Regions from separate parts of the Exiguobacterium sp. CH10 genome, predicted to be linked through region 2. Evidence: riboswitches for the same ligand, from Rfam matches in the RefSeq annotation. Region 2 holds a riboswitch; the other holds the start of a gene.
The links. Region 2 has a riboswitch for thiamine pyrophosphate ahead of thiW (energy coupling factor transporter S component ThiW). Riboswitches for the same ligand answer to the same signal wherever they lie in the genome.
Positions count from the first base shown of each region.

Region 1: linked by a shared signal. The riboswitch ahead of KNP04_RS00680 (Ykof family thiamine-binding protein) and the one ahead of thiW (energy coupling factor transporter S component ThiW) in region 2 are both predicted to bind thiamine pyrophosphate.

Region 1 is NZ_JACSKO010000001.1:123,709-131,270, forward strand. It holds gene KNP04_RS00650 (CPBP family intramembrane glutamic endopeptidase) at 1-369, opposite strand, end outside; gene KNP04_RS00655 (lytic transglycosylase domain-containing protein) at 456-1,139, shown strand; gene KNP04_RS00660 (DUF1643 domain-containing protein) at 1,168-1,758, shown strand; gene KNP04_RS00665 (energy-coupling factor transporter transmembrane component T family protein) at 1,773-2,492, opposite strand; gene KNP04_RS00670 (ABC transporter ATP-binding protein) at 2,489-3,832, opposite strand; gene KNP04_RS00675 (ECF transporter S component) at 3,825-4,400, opposite strand; gene KNP04_RS00680 (Ykof family thiamine-binding protein) at 4,393-4,983, opposite strand; TPP riboswitch at 5,066-5,166, opposite strand; gene KNP04_RS00685 (GTP-binding protein) at 5,226-6,425, opposite strand; gene KNP04_RS00690 (hypothetical protein) at 6,537-6,803, opposite strand; gene KNP04_RS00695 (SMP-30/gluconolactonase/LRE family protein) at 6,816-7,562, opposite strand, start outside.
Region 2 is NZ_JACSKO010000001.1:1,318,401-1,325,962, reverse strand. It holds gene KNP04_RS06720 (LTA synthase family protein) at 1-651, opposite strand, end outside; gene KNP04_RS06715 (helix-turn-helix transcriptional regulator) at 829-1,020, shown strand; gene KNP04_RS06710 (hypothetical protein) at 1,024-1,488, shown strand; gene KNP04_RS06705 (hypothetical protein) at 1,658-2,254, opposite strand; gene KNP04_RS06700 (VOC family protein) at 2,444-2,842, opposite strand; gene KNP04_RS06695 (VOC family protein) at 2,839-3,264, opposite strand; gene KNP04_RS06690 (GNAT family N-acetyltransferase) at 3,382-3,777, shown strand; gene tnpB (IS200/IS605 family element RNA-guided endonuclease TnpB) at 3,888-5,060, shown strand; gene KNP04_RS06680 (hypothetical protein) at 5,220-5,483, opposite strand; gene thiW (energy coupling factor transporter S component ThiW) at 5,544-6,029, opposite strand; TPP riboswitch at 6,096-6,195, opposite strand; gene KNP04_RS06670 (hypothetical protein) at 6,241-6,981, opposite strand; gene KNP04_RS06665 (hypothetical protein) at 7,055-7,562, opposite strand, start outside.

The sequences.
Region 1 (7,562 bases), 1.2 Mb from region 2:
CAGGAGGAGCTTTTCTAAATCAAGCTCATAGTACGGGCGTAGGACACGTCGTAGTCGGGATGAGGTCTTGACTAACAAATAAAAAACGAGTGTCACTGTGACGAGAATACATGATAGGAAAAAGACTTGCCATGCTTGTTCGTTGCCTGGTTCTGGCGAAAATGTCAAACCTACTTCAGATGGCGGTACTTGAAATAAAAAAATGAGAGCTACAATCAACAAGGTCAGTCCCCATGCTGATTTAACGGTTTGGTCGTATACCCACGTCCGTCCTTTCGTCTCAATCAATGGACGAATCAGTTTTGCGTTAAAGATTTGGACGATCAACATGTATCCAATAATTGCCGTGAAAATCAATCGTTCGAGCATCCATATCCACTCCTGTCCTTCCTCTTAGCTATATGCTACACTATTCGGGTATTGTCTAAAAGCTAGGAGGCGGTATCTTGAAACGTATGATGCTGCGACTGACCGGTTTCATCATTGTACTCGTGCTTTTGCTCGGTGCAATTGGCTGGCTCGGTCAACATGATAAAGTAAACAATGGATTGTATCGAACCTATTATGGCGAGCACGGTGTACCGAACGCTAATCTCGCTGTGTATCAGGACGCCGCGGAGGCATACGACGTGGATTGGCGTCTGCTTGCTGCTGTACATCGCGTCGAGACGATCTTCTCGCACAGTTCTTCGATGCGCTCCTCTGTTGGCGCAATCGGACCATTTCAATTTATGCCTCGCACTTGGCTAGGTTGGGAATATGATACGGATGATCAAAAAGGCGATGTTCCAGAAGACGAAGTCGATCTGACAGATCTGGCTTTAATCGATCAATACGGAGGTCTCGGGCGTGACGGAAATGGCGATGGCAAGGCAGACCCGCATAGTCTTGTTGATTCTGCCCACACGGCGGCGTATTATTTAAGTGAACACGGCGGGAAAAAGACAGATTCAGTCACATCGATACGGAACGCCATCTTCGAGTACAATCGAAGTGAGCAGTATGTCACTGATGTCATGACATACTATGAGAATTATGAATCAAGTGTGACGGTCATCCCGGATGAGCGGGACACCTTCAGCCAACATGTCGCCTATTATACGATTCGATACGTCGAGTGGTTTAAGACACTCGGCTGATGCTTACATGAAAAAGTGAGGAATGGAAATGAATACGCATATAGAAGAAGTAACCATCCGCGTAAAATCGATTTTCAACGAAGACAAAACGAAACGTTATTTGCGAACGTATGAGTTCACGGATGTCGAGGATGGAGTGATTTGTGCCGTCATCATCTATTCACCGCGCATGAGCGATGCCTTTTTATCAGGTACGACAACGCAACGTGCTTATATGTTGATGCAAAATCATTTGTCGCAACCCGTTCGGGAGATGCGTGTCATCAGTCTCGTGCCAACACTTGCCATCAATGATAATCTTCCATATGTGGAATCGCAGCTCGACGAGACGAATTATCACTATGTCGAAGAGACGTTACAAGAGGTGGAGGCGAGCGGCGGGATGATCATCGTCGGTTGGGGTTCGCCTGGTCGATTGATGCACCATGCGACATCCTATAAATCGCTCTTTGCCGATTACGAGTCGAATATGTACTGTATCGGTACGACTGCTAAAGGCGAACCGCAACAGATTCGTATGGCCAACGAGAACACGGTACTCGAGGCGTTCAACAATGAATCGGTAAAACCAAAGTTTCGGATTGTGAAGGAAACGAAAAAGGAAGATGACTCCATGTGAGTCACCTTCCTTTTTTATATGCCCGCCCAGATGGCGATTCCAAATAACGTGAGTAACACACCTGACCAAACAAAATCACTTGATTTGATCTCGATCTTGTCAAAAATCGTTCGTTTCCCACTCGTGAACCCTCTCGCTTCCATCGAAAAGGCGATGCGTTCGGCCCGTCGGATCGAACCTGCAAGGAGTGGCAACAGTAATTTCGGAACGTGCCGAAGGCGTTCCCATTTCGTATCGAGAGATACACCACGTAGCCGATGCGCATATTGGAGTTGCTGTAGCTCACGCTGCAACAAAGGAATGAAACGGAACCCGACAAGGGCACTATAGGCGATTGTCGGCGATAACTTCGCCTGTTGCATCAAACTCATAACGAATCGCTTTGAATCCGTTGTCATCATGAAAAGAAGAGAGAGGACCGTGAACGCCAGGACACGAAGACTAAGGGCAACGGCAACGCGTCTCTCTTCAACTGTGATGTCCTGACCGAGTATGGTCATCCACGTCTCCCCCCCTAGGTCTTTCCCGAACACGAGCGTCGTCCAAAACGTACCGACCGCTGTGATTAGAAATGGAATCAAGAACATTCCCCATCTCTTCCACGATACGTCCGTTGCCACCAGCTGAATCAGTAGCGTACCGACAATGATGACGAGCGGGGTCCAAGGGTTGTAAAACAGCGCCAGACCGAACATGATGAGCGTCAATGTCACAAATTTCACCGTCGGATTCATGTCATGGAGTGACATCGTTCTCCCCTCCCCTTCAATCGATAATCAAGGAGCATCTCTGTGTTCTGCCATAGTTCATCCCCGAACGGTCCTGAAAGTTCCCCGTCCTTCATCAGATAGAATGTATTGGCGATATTGGCGAACGATAGGTCATGGGTTACGAACAGGATGGTCTGCCCTTGTTCCGCATGCCGCTTCATCAGCGCCTCGAGTGCATGGAGTGACGCTTCGTCCTGACCTGCAGTCGGTTCATCGAATGCAAGCAACTGTTTACTCGATAGCGACTGGATTCCAACTGCGAGCCTCCGTTTTTGGCCATGGCTTAGGGATAACGGATGGAGGGATCTCTGATTATGAAGCTCCATGTCAGATAACACGGTCTCAATTGATGTTTCGTGACCAAACTGCAACTCTCGCTCAACGGAGTTCATAAAAAATAAATGTTCTGGTGATTGTGGCACGAGTCCGACCCGATGATCGTGTTCTGTTAAGCTTCTTAAAAATGTCGACTTCCCGCTCCCATTCGGTCCAAGAATGGCAATCACTTCTCCAGCCCGGACGTGGAGCATCGTCTCGTTGAGCTGAAACGAATCACGTCTGACCTCTTTAACCTTGTAGCGTTGAATAGCTGAGAGTGACGCGTTCGACTTCACGAATGCAAAATCCTCGACCGGACGGAATGATTCATTCCTAACGACACACCCTCGCTCTAACTTAATATGCCAGTCAAAGTAATCTCCCCATAGATGGGGACGATGCTCGACGACAATGACATTCAGGTCTTTCATCTTGTCGAGCCATTTTACAAATTCTTCCGCGGTCACTGGGTCTAGATGCGTCAACGGTTCATCGAGCAGAAGCCATTCCGGTCTTCCGACTAGAGCGCACGCAACAGCAATCCGCTGTTTCTGCCCGCCTGACAACGAATCGATTTTGCGGTTTCGATAGTCACTCAACTGTAACGATTCGAGGATTTCCGTCACGCGTTGTTCGATGTCTGAGACAGGTGTCGACAAGTTCTCAAGTGTGAAGATCAGTTCTTCTTCCACCCGCTCCATGACAAATTGCGTATCCGGGTCTTGAAACACCGTTCCGACCCGCTGATTAATCTCGCCAGGTGCATAGTCGTCGTATGTTCGTCCAAGTAGTTCGAGCCTGCCATCAAGGATTCCGTCACAATTCTCCGGATAGAGACGGTTGAATAGCGCGAGAAGTGTCGACTTCCCGCTCCCACTCGCACCAGATAACATCGTACGACCTTGCCGAACCGATACCGTGACATCCTTAAGAATCGCATCTAAACTTTCTGGGAATCGAAAATGAAGTGACTCTGTCTCAACCATGGACGTTTCCACTTCGTGAAATCGCATAACCGCGAAGTGATCCTGTCTTCAACAATAGGTCACTGAGCAACTTCCCACCGATTCCAGCGATGACCATCCCACTGACGGCTCTCAGCCCGAACATCGTCGCCACATAACCTGGCTCTAACATCGTGAACCCACTCATGAAATATGTATAGACGAAACTCGTGACAGCCGACCCAAATCCGGCCAGCATAAGAACCCATAGCTCATAACGTCTATAGCCCGTCATCGCAAAGACGGCTTCTGCCCCTAAACCTTGTACGATGCCGACCAAGATGATGCGTGGCCCAATGGCATTCCCAATCAACATCTCAATCGTTGCGGCCATCACTTCTGAGATGAATGCCGCCCCCGGTTTACGAATGATGTATGCCGAGATAATCGATACGATAAACCAGATGCCAAAGATCCACTCGTAGGCAATGGGTCCGATCAACCCTGCCCACAAGTTACCGATATGAACGAACAATAAATAGACGACCGCGAAGACAACAGATAATACGGAAACAAGGACGACTTCTTTCAATTTCCACGATTTAAGCATGTCGCCCTCCATGTGACGGACTATTTACGCTGAACGTCACCGTCATGACAACATGTCGGTTCTTTTCACGCGTCCGCTTAAAGGCCGCCTCGTAGTATGAGAACACTGCATCTAAATTCCCGTGGATACCTGATGCATAATGCATCGACTCGTTATAGACACCAGCTTGTTTTGCTTGCTCGATTTCCTCATAGATAAGCTCCATGTAATTGTCAGCACCCATCGGATAGAGTGCGAACTGCGAAGACACATACTGGTCTCTTGATGCACCGTTTGATGGTTCGCTAGGAGTCTCGAGTGCCTCATCTCCCGTCGAATCTCCTGGACAACCGACAGAGAACGTTCCGCTCATCGAGACGTGCTTCCCTTCCTCCGAAGCAAGACTCAACACCGTTCGAGCGACGTCAAACACATGCTCGACTCGTCCACGGATGACCGTCGACACGTCATCCGTATGTCTCCACACACCTGACAGATCCGTTCGTTTTAGTGCACCTTTGATTGTCCCTACAAAATCGTCTGTCATCGGGCTCAGTGTGAATCGAAACCCGACAATCGGACTCGTACCACATGATTCATTCATTCTATTTCCCCCTCTAAATGTGTTTGCATAAAAAAAGCCGCATTCATGAGAATGCAGCAGCAAAATCTATACAAACTTGCATAGAGAAAGTGCCGCACTTCCTCACGCCAGTATTATCTGGATCGAGTTATAAGGGATCGGAGCCATGCTCTCATCTCAGCCGAAGCACCCCTAGTGCAGTCATTGATATGCGGTTACTTATGCAGTCACAGTATAGCGATGTTTCGAAGCTTTGTAAACGGTCAATCTGAATATGTGACGAATTGACCTGTACCCGGGAGCGGGTCATGGAACGTATCCCACGATGTTTCCATCTCCTCATCCGTCAATAAGCAAGCATCAAGTGACCGCTCGACCGTCTCCCGGTCCATTCGTTGACCGATGAGGACCAATTCGTTCTGTCGGTCTCCGTACGGCTCGATGTAGTCTTCGCGCAGTTCCGGTTCGGTTGCAAACATAGCCTCTCGTTCACTCTTCGGAAGTGTCGCTAACCAACGCCCCGCATGTTCGAGCGTTGATGCATACCCAGCCTGTGAAAACAGACAAGCGAGGTCGTTTCGTGTCGCAATCCATAAGAAACCTTTGGCACGAACGATTTCTTTAGGGTAATGTTCCATCCAATTCATCAAACGCTCAGGATGGAATGGTCGACGCCGGCGGTAAACGAACGAACTGATGCCATACTCTTCCGTTTCCGGCGTATGTTCTTCCGACTCGAGCTCTTGAATCCAACCTGCGGCGCGCATCGCTTGGTCAAAATCGAACAACTGGACGTCTAGCAGGTCGTCTAACGCCACATTCGAGTAGGTCGACGTCAACAACCTTGCGCTCGGATTGAGCGTTTTCAGTAAGCCCTTCATCTCCTGCAGTTCTTCTTCAGATACCCTGTCCGCCTTGTTCAATACGATGATGTCCGCAAACTCGACTTGGTCGACGAGAAGGTCGACGACTTCACGTACGTCACCTGTATCGACGGCTTGTTGGCGTTCCATAAGCGATTCACCGGAATTGAAATCTTTGAAGAAGCGGTACGCATCGACGACGGTGACCATCGCATCGATATAGACACGACTCGTCAAATCGATTCCGAGCGCATCGTCGGCATACGAAAACGTCTGCGCAACGGGAATCGGCTCTGAAATCCCAGAAGACTCGATGATGATGCCATCGAGCTCGCGATCTTTCGTTAATTCATAGACAGACGTCAGCAAATCTTCTCGGAGCGTGCAACAGATGCATCCATTCGAGAGCTCGACTAGTTTTTCATTGGTCCGAGAGAATCCTCCTTGCTCAATCAACTTTTCATCGATATTCAGTTCACTCATATCATTCACGATGACCGCATATTTCTTGTGATCTCGGTTATGTAAGATGTGATTAAGCAGCGTCGTCTTGCCGCTACCAAGATACCCCGATAGTACCGTAATTGGAATTCGTTTCATGATATATCCTCCATTTAAATCGTAATTATTACTTTTTATATAATGGAATGGTAACATCTTTTTGTCAACAAAAAAACACGTCCAACGACGTGTTTTTGAACATGTGGGTATTTATTCTTCAAGTGCCCTTCTTTCGGCTTCCGAGCGCGGATAAGCGTTCGCCTGCCATTCAGCCCGATAAATCGAGTCGAGTTGAGTCAATCCGACCTCGTCCTCATCTTTGTCTGAATCGACGCTCGGCACCTCATCCCACTTCGGGTCGAGGTAAGAATGATCTTCTTCACTTGCTCGATTTTCTTGGATCTTTTGAATCCCCATCTTAACTGCTGCAGCAACTGCCAACCCAATACCAGCTCGAACTAACAGTCGTTTCACCATCGTATTTCCTCCTCAGCGACCGAAACGATACAATGGCATCCCTTTCACTTCCGTGTCGACGATAAATACTGATCCCGCATCCGGATATTCGGAAAGCGCCTCCTCATCCATTCCTTCACGCGCCGTCGTGATGGCTAATCGATTCAGCCCATCTCCGATAAAGGCACAGGAGGTGACGTTTGGTGCCGGAACATGCACTTCCAATAATTTTTCACCTGTTGACGGGTCCCAACGTGAAACTCGTCCACCAGCGTAATGTGCAATCCATAGACAACCTTCAGAATCGGACGTCATCCCGTCAGGAAAACCTTCTTCCTCTGAAAAATCAATTACGACCTCTCCGTTCGAGAGCGTTCCTGACTTCAAATCAAAATCATATTTCCGAATTTTCTCAGTCGGTGTATCGATATGGTAAAAAACGGAATGGTCAGGCGACCATGTCAACCCGTTCGAAAGTGTCAATTCATCCATGAGTGATGTCGTCGTTCCATCTCGATCGACTCGATACAGTTTTGCTTGGTTTTCTTCATCCTCAAGATGGAGCGTACCTGCGAAAATACGACCATATGGATCAGCTTTCCCGTCGTTGAAACGTAATCGACCATCAGGGTCATCCAGCTCAACAATTTTATTTAACTCTCGATTAATTTCATCCCATTCATAGATTCCGTCTTTCAACCCGAGGACGACACCATCCGTCACTTTTGGTATGACAAAACCGACCTGTTTTCCGACCTCGAAAGAAGAAATCTCGTCTTC
Region 2 (7,562 bases):
TGCTTGGATTTGAGAACGCTCTTCGTCTGTCAGGGCTTCGTTCCATCCCATGGCACGTTCGACCCCTCGAGCGACATCTATCGCGTGATACCCCCAAAATCCAAGATGATAATATTCACGCATATTCGAGATCGGGTCATCTGCAATCCACTTTTCTCCACGCTGATAACTGAGGGTGAGCGGAATCGTGAAGAGAAGAAATCCGAGTGTGAAGCCGGCAATCGCCAATCGTCTTCCGTTCTGCTTTCCTTCACGGACAGGACGACGTTTCATATAACGCAAAATCAAACCGTAGATGATGAGGTCGATGAAGAAGAACGCATCGATTGGGCGGATGAGCGTCAAGAAGCCACCCCCGACATCTCCCATCTGCCCGATATCAGATAGTAAGGCGACGGATAATAAGTCTTCAAAATAGCGATAGTACCAGACGTCCGAGACGAGCAAGGTACTATGCAGGAACAGAGAAACGTATAAAATCCATCGGCGGATCGGATAAGACACGGCGAGCGCCCAACTCGTCAGGAGCAAAATCGTCGCCAAATTGATGAGGAAGAACGAGAAGTCGAACGCCGTCGCGGTCAACCAGCTAAAAAAGAAGAGCTTTGCCAGAGAGAGTGACAAGTAGCTCCAATAATCGAGATATTTCATTAGTGATCTCCTAACTCAAGATGTAGTTACTGTATCCTTTCCTTTCTTATGAATAGAGAAAACGTAGAAAGTGTGATGGAGATTCATTCGTAATCAAAAATATGTAATATATATATTGCGTTAATGGAATATATATATTACATTTAGATTGTTGGAAAACAAAATAAGGAGATAGCTATGGGTAATAGAGTAAAAGAATATCGAGTAGAAAAGAATTTTACTCAAACAGATTTGGCAATGGCAATCGGTGTGACTAGGCAGACAATCGGTTTAATCGAAGCAGATAAATATAATCCTTCGTTGAAGCTCTGTATTGCCATTGCGAGGGTTCTTTGCGTCACGTTAAATGATTTATTTTGGGAGGAGTAAAAGATGAAAAAATCATGGGTCACAATGTTTTTACCAAATGACGAATATAAAGAAAGGCAGTTATTGTACTTTATAGCAGAGGCTTTCGTTTTGTTCATTGGCTTTTTGGGAGTAGCCGTTCTATTGAATAGATTTTTAGGTATATTCAGCACTGAGTTTTCATATATTCTATTGGGTGTTATAGCAATTCTAAGTCTCTATGTATGGATTCGCTATATTCTCTCAGGTATGGAGTATGCAAACGTTGTTGAGAAATCTGAATATAAAATCGAACTAAAGAAAACAATTGTTTCCACATCGAAGTTTGCTGTTTTGTTTGCTGGGGTAGGAATTGTTTTAAAAGTAACGAAGATAGTGGAGTATAGTTGGATGGATTTGATAGGAATTTCAACCTGCGCATATGTATTGCTTCTAGTTTTTCAACTTTCTTCACTTAGATTGTCTTTAAAAAAGAATCGAGAACTTTAAAGCATGAAGTAATTTAACTATGTACATTTAACTTTTCATACATTCAACGGCTTGTATAAATGAAGTAGTAAAGAACTAGATTCGTTAGTTTGTAGAATCTAGTTCTTTAGGTGTTAATATTATTTAAGTTTACATATTAATAATTTTTAAATCTTTTACAGACTTGAAATCACTTACATTTAATTCCATACCAAGCTAAACTTGCAGTAAAACCTATAATGCCACCTTTAATTGCATTTTTTCCGGCTACTTTTGCTAATTCAATCGCAACTTGTTTCCAGGCTTCTCTCTCAATCAACTTCCATAGTCCCCCGCTTATAAAACCAATACCTGTTGCATCGATAATTTTACTACCAACACATTGTTTCCATGATTGTTTGGATGCCATTGTCACAACAGAATTTGAAGAAATGAGATTTATGTCATTCTTACTCGATACCCCAATTAAATCGTCACTAGTAATTTCTTCATCATTAACTATTTTGATAAAAAGAGCAATTGATGCCATGTTTTGAGTTCCGAATTTTTTAGCAACTAGTTGTTCATTCATAGTATATTTTCCGTTTTCGAATGTTGTCCCTTCTTCAAATAGAAATTCAAGATCTTCAGCAAATTCATTAATATAAAATTGCTCTTCGGTTGTTAGGTAATTAGTTGGTTCAGATGCCGTAACTGAATTTATTGGTGTTAATAAGGTGATTACCAATAATGTGCTTAAAGTCACCATGAAAAGCTTATAAACTAAAGTGTTTTTAGTAAAATTCAATTAAAAAATCCCCTTTTTCCTTAAAATTTTCAACAAAAGTAAGGATACACTAAAAACAAAGTAATTTAAAGTAACTTAATAATATTTATATCCATAAATGTAAATTTAATTACATTTAACTATAATAAAACCACATTTTACTACTAAACTACTATATATATTTTTATCCATGGTATTAAAAGCTGTAGATTATGTAATCTCGAACGTATCACGCAGTTCAATGATGGTTCCTTCCGGTGCTTTTAATTTACTTAAATGCCCATCGACGACGAAGTAGATGTTGCCACCGTGCTTCGGTAAAAACGTGACGCCGAGTTGTTCGAGTCGTGCGACTTCCGCTTTGAGGTCATCTACATAGAGGGCGAAATGGACGGGACCGGCCGCATGTTTCGAGTAGTCTTGTAACGTTTCATCCGCTTTAGCAGTCTGGAGCTCAATATAAAAATCACCGAGCTTGAGCCAACTGTTGAAGTCACGCGTATGAAAGTTTGGCGACTCCTGGACGAGTTCAAAACCGAGCGCTTCGTAAAATGACTTCGATGCGGCATAATCCGGGGTTTGGATACAGATATGATGGATTTGTTTCATTGGTTGTTTCCTTTCGTTTGCAACTCTTTCACTCGATCACGGTGGAACGGGGAAGTCAATTCTTCTGAGATGAGGCTGATCGTATGTCCATCCGGGTCTCGTACGTCAAAACAGGACATACCACCGAAATCGTGAAGCGGGGTCGCAATTAACCCTGCTTGTTCGAACGATTGATACGCGAGCTGGATGTCTTCACAGATGATATTGAAATAAACATGGGCTTGTCCGGACGCATCCTTAAATGTTGTAGGTTGCGTTGAAGTAGTTTGAATCAATCCGAGTTGAGTCGAGCCATCTGGCAGACAGATTCCGATGCCCCCTTCCCAGCGCCCGATTTCTTGGGCATAAAAATAAGTGGTATACCAGTTCAGAGACTGTTCTACATCTGATACGGGAATGAAGATACTTCCGATTCGGAACATAAGACCCCCTCCTTTTCTATTGTTAGTGTAGCGAATACAAGCCTTCGAAGATACGGGAGAAGAAACTTTTTCGGGAGAAATCGTATGGAAGAAAGAGAAAATTAATGAGGTGAAAGCATGAAAGGAAATGAAATCACGATTCAACCGGTTGATGCAGTCATTCGAGAGGCGGTCATCGCCCTGACAGTGGACGAGAACCAAGCACGATTCATCGAGACGAATGTCGAATCCCTTCAAGAGATGGCTGAGGATACGAAATACAATTGGCGGAGCTTTGCATTTTATGAAGGTGAGCGACCGGTTGGCTTCATGATGGTCGGAGCAGAAAACCAGACAGAACGTTATATATGGCTCGACCGCTTCATGATTGATCAACATGAACAAGGGAAAGGCGTTGGAACGAAGTGCCTACGCATGGCAGTGGAATTTATCCAGACACAATACGATGTGGATGATATCATCCTGAGTCTCTATCAAGAGAATGAAGCTGCGAAACGATTTTATCAAAATTAAGCGAGAATACGCCCACTTCTAAACGTTAAGGACAGGGCTTACGTGAAAGTGGGAGATGAATCGCCAGCCTTTTCTTCGGGTAAAATATCTTCAAAGGTGGTGACCGTCACATGGTGAAGCACAAGGGCTATAAATTCCGGATCTATCCGACGAAGGAACAGGAAATCCTGATCGCCAAGACGATCGGCTGTTCCCGGTTCGTGTTCAACCATTTCCTGTCGAAATGGGACGCGGCCCATGAAGCGACCGGCAAGGGACTGTCGTATGATGCCTGCTCGAAAGAACTTCCCATGCTCAAACAGGAATTTGGTTGGTTGACGGAAGTGGACAGCACGGCCGTCCAGAACAGTGTCAAACACCTGGCCGACGCGTATAAGAAGTTCTTCAAGAAAAAGGGGAATCATCCCCGTTTCAAGTCGAAGCGAAACCCCGTCCAATCCTATACGGCGAACATCCAGGGCAAGTCCCAGCTCCCCGAGGTCTCGATCGTCGGGAATCGACTCAAACTCCCGAAGCTGAAATGGCTGCGTTTCGCCAAATCGAGACAGGTCGAGGGTCGCATCCTGAGCGCCACGATCCGATGCACGGCTTCGGGTAAATATTTCGTCTCCCTTCTCGTAGAGCAGGAGATCAGTGAGCTGCCGAAGACCGGTTCATCGGTCGGCGTCGACGTCGGGCTGAAGAACTTCGCCGTTCTATCGGACGGCACATTGTACAAGAACGACCGTTACTTCCGTACGCTCGAGAAGAAACTGGCACGGGAGCAACGTAAGTTGTCCCGTCGTCAGCGCATCGCCCTGAACAAGAGGGTGAGACTCTCCGAGGCGAAGAACTACCAGAAGCAGAAGCGGAAGGTTGCCCGTATCCACGAGAAGATCGCCAACAGACGCACTGATTTCCTGCACAAGGTGTCGACCGAGATCGTCAAAAACCACGACGTCATCGGCATCGAGACCCTGCAGGTCAAGAACATGCAGAAGGACCGCAAGTTGAGCAAGTCGATCGCCGAGGTCGGCTGGTCGGCGTTCTTTCGCATGCTCGAGTATAAGGCCGGCTGGTACGGCAAGACCGTCGTGAAGGTCGGGAAGACCTTCGCCTCGAGCCAATTGTGTTCGAGTTGCGGCCATCGACACCAAGACGTGAAACATCTTGGTCTGCGTGAATGGACATGCCCGGCTTGCGGGGTCCACCACGACCGTGATGTGAACGCAGGACTGAACCTCAGACAAGAAGCCGAGCGCATGTTGGCTTCTTCAACCGTCGGGACGACGGGGCTAGCCTGATCAGGTTCCGACTGTCAGGTCGGATAACTCAGGAATCCCCCACCTCTAAGCGAAGCGTAGGTGGGGGTAGTTCAAGCGAAGAACGGCTTTGTCGACAGCGACTTAATTGATGAATGGAATGGTGAAGCGATTTGGGTTTATCATACAAAAAACCGACCGTCATGAGTCGGTCGGATTCTCGGATGGACTTGTTTTTTGCGTGACATTCATAGCTGCCAAGAAGAAGGGGATAGCGGCAAAGAGAAACAAGGTAACGAACCAGTTTTGAAGAAAGGGATCGACAAACGTTGGTTCTTCCGGCCAGCTTCCTGTTGAGATTTGGGCGCTCCAACGGGTGTAGAGTGCAATGCGTTCGAGCGTATATAAGAGTCCAGACAAAAACAACAATATACCACCCGCTACAAGTTGATTGAAACGTGACATAAAACTCCTCCTTCATGGATGTTGTCTATAGTTTACCATTTTCATCCAATCGAAAGACTTTTATTTGAGTGCGCTCGGTCGCAACTGTTTGACACGCGACAAGACGAGCCAACCGAGAAGCGCACCCGTCAAACTAGAGGCAAGGAACGCCGGGACAAAGAAAAATGCACCGAACGTCGAACCCATCAACAGTTTTGCGTACGGGACGGCAATCAACGAAGCGATAACCCCAGTTCCGATGATTTCTCCGAGAGCGGCGGCATAGACGCGATTCGTGCGAACGAAGAACATACCAGCAAGAAATGCACCAATCATGCCACCGGGGAACGCGAGAAGTGACCCTGTGCCGGTCATGACGCGAATGAGTCCGGTCACGAATGCGACGAGAACGGCTCCGATTGGCCCGACGGTGACTGCGGCAATCACGTTCACCATATGCTGAATCGGATAAGCGCGGGCGACACCTGTGGGAATCGAGATGAACATTGAGCCAACGACGGCGATGGCGACGAGCATCGCCATCCAAGTGAGTTGTTGAATACGCATGAATAGTCTCCTTTCAAAATAAAAACGCCACGTTTCCAGACGGAAAAATGGCGTGGATATACAGAGGCGTATCCCAAGCCACTTCCCTACGCTGGTATGAGCCAGATCAGGTTCAAAGGGTCCGGCAACATGCCGTCTCAGCCCGAAGGCTCCCCTAGTGGTCGATTATTGACTTGAGTATAGCATAACTAAAATCGGAAGGGGGCCGGAATTACCCCTCATTCTTGGCTAACAGGTCCTCATAGTCCTTCTCGCTCCAAAAGAGCGGTGAGATGGATTCGGGACCTTTTAAAATTTCTCCATCCTGGTCGTATACGATGGCATATCCGTTCTCGACATCGAACACGAACAAGTCGGCAGTGACTTCGGTCACGCCATTGCCGACGATAATCACATCGTCGATTGGTTCCCGCACTAATTCGACACCTGCTTCATCGAGTTCGACGAGAAGGGCTGACGTGTACGCATGGCGGTCATAGACGGATTGAAATTCATCCTGCGTTAGGATGACATCGGTAGGAGGGGCACTCGTTCCGAATTTCCGATTTTCAATCTCTTCGACGTATTGAAGGAAAGACTCCTCTTGCCAAAACAGCGGGGCGACCGACTCAGATCCATTGATTACCGTCCCGTCCTGACTGTCGAATACCGTGGCATAAGTCCCGTCATCGAGTTTGAACGGATAAATATCTGCATATGTGTGCTCAAGCCCGTTTCCGGCAATGATGACGCGTTCAAACGTCTCGCGGAACGGTTTGATGCCTTGTTGCTCGAGCGCAGCGAGGAGCGGTTTCGTTTGTTCATATTGGTCATAGACGTCTTTAAAGTCTTCACGTGTCCATTCTGTGATGGGTTCATCCGGTGATTCGATTGGAATCGGATTGTCTGCCACTGTATCCGTACAACCTGTGAGTAAAAGTGCACTTAATCCGAACATCGCCCATCGTCTCATGATTTCATCCCCTTAACTGACATTTTCCACCATTTTATCATTCATGACGAAAAAGCAGAACCTGTGCACATTCTCACTCGGGGTGAGGGCGTGTTGTGTAGGAATCGAGTGTATTCTTAAAGTGGAGTGTGTCTTCTTCAGAAATCGTTACTCCTGAAGAGGTGCCGTAGCGAACCGCATGATAAACGGACGGATTCATCGGTAAATCGATGCGTTGGAACCACTCTTGCAGTGTCTCATGAGCACGCAATCGCTTGGCTGGTACGAGAGATTGGTTGAATGTAATCAGTGCATCGCGAATCGGGACGTTCGTGAACGCTGTGAGCGTCGAAGCGGAAGAAGCGTTCTTGTTTAGTAGCGATTCGACAAGCGGGTCTATGCTTGAATCAACATGATCTCGTGCGCGCGCCAAACGTTGCTTCCGTTTCCGATAAATATAAAAGGACAGACAACCGAGCGCGATCAAAGCGACGAAAAACCCGAGATTTCGTCGTGTGGACTCTCCAGAGCCCGTAAATCTCTCAAGAGGTTTTATTTTTCCTTTTCGAGGATCCAATTCAAACGGGTAATCTGCTTTGGAT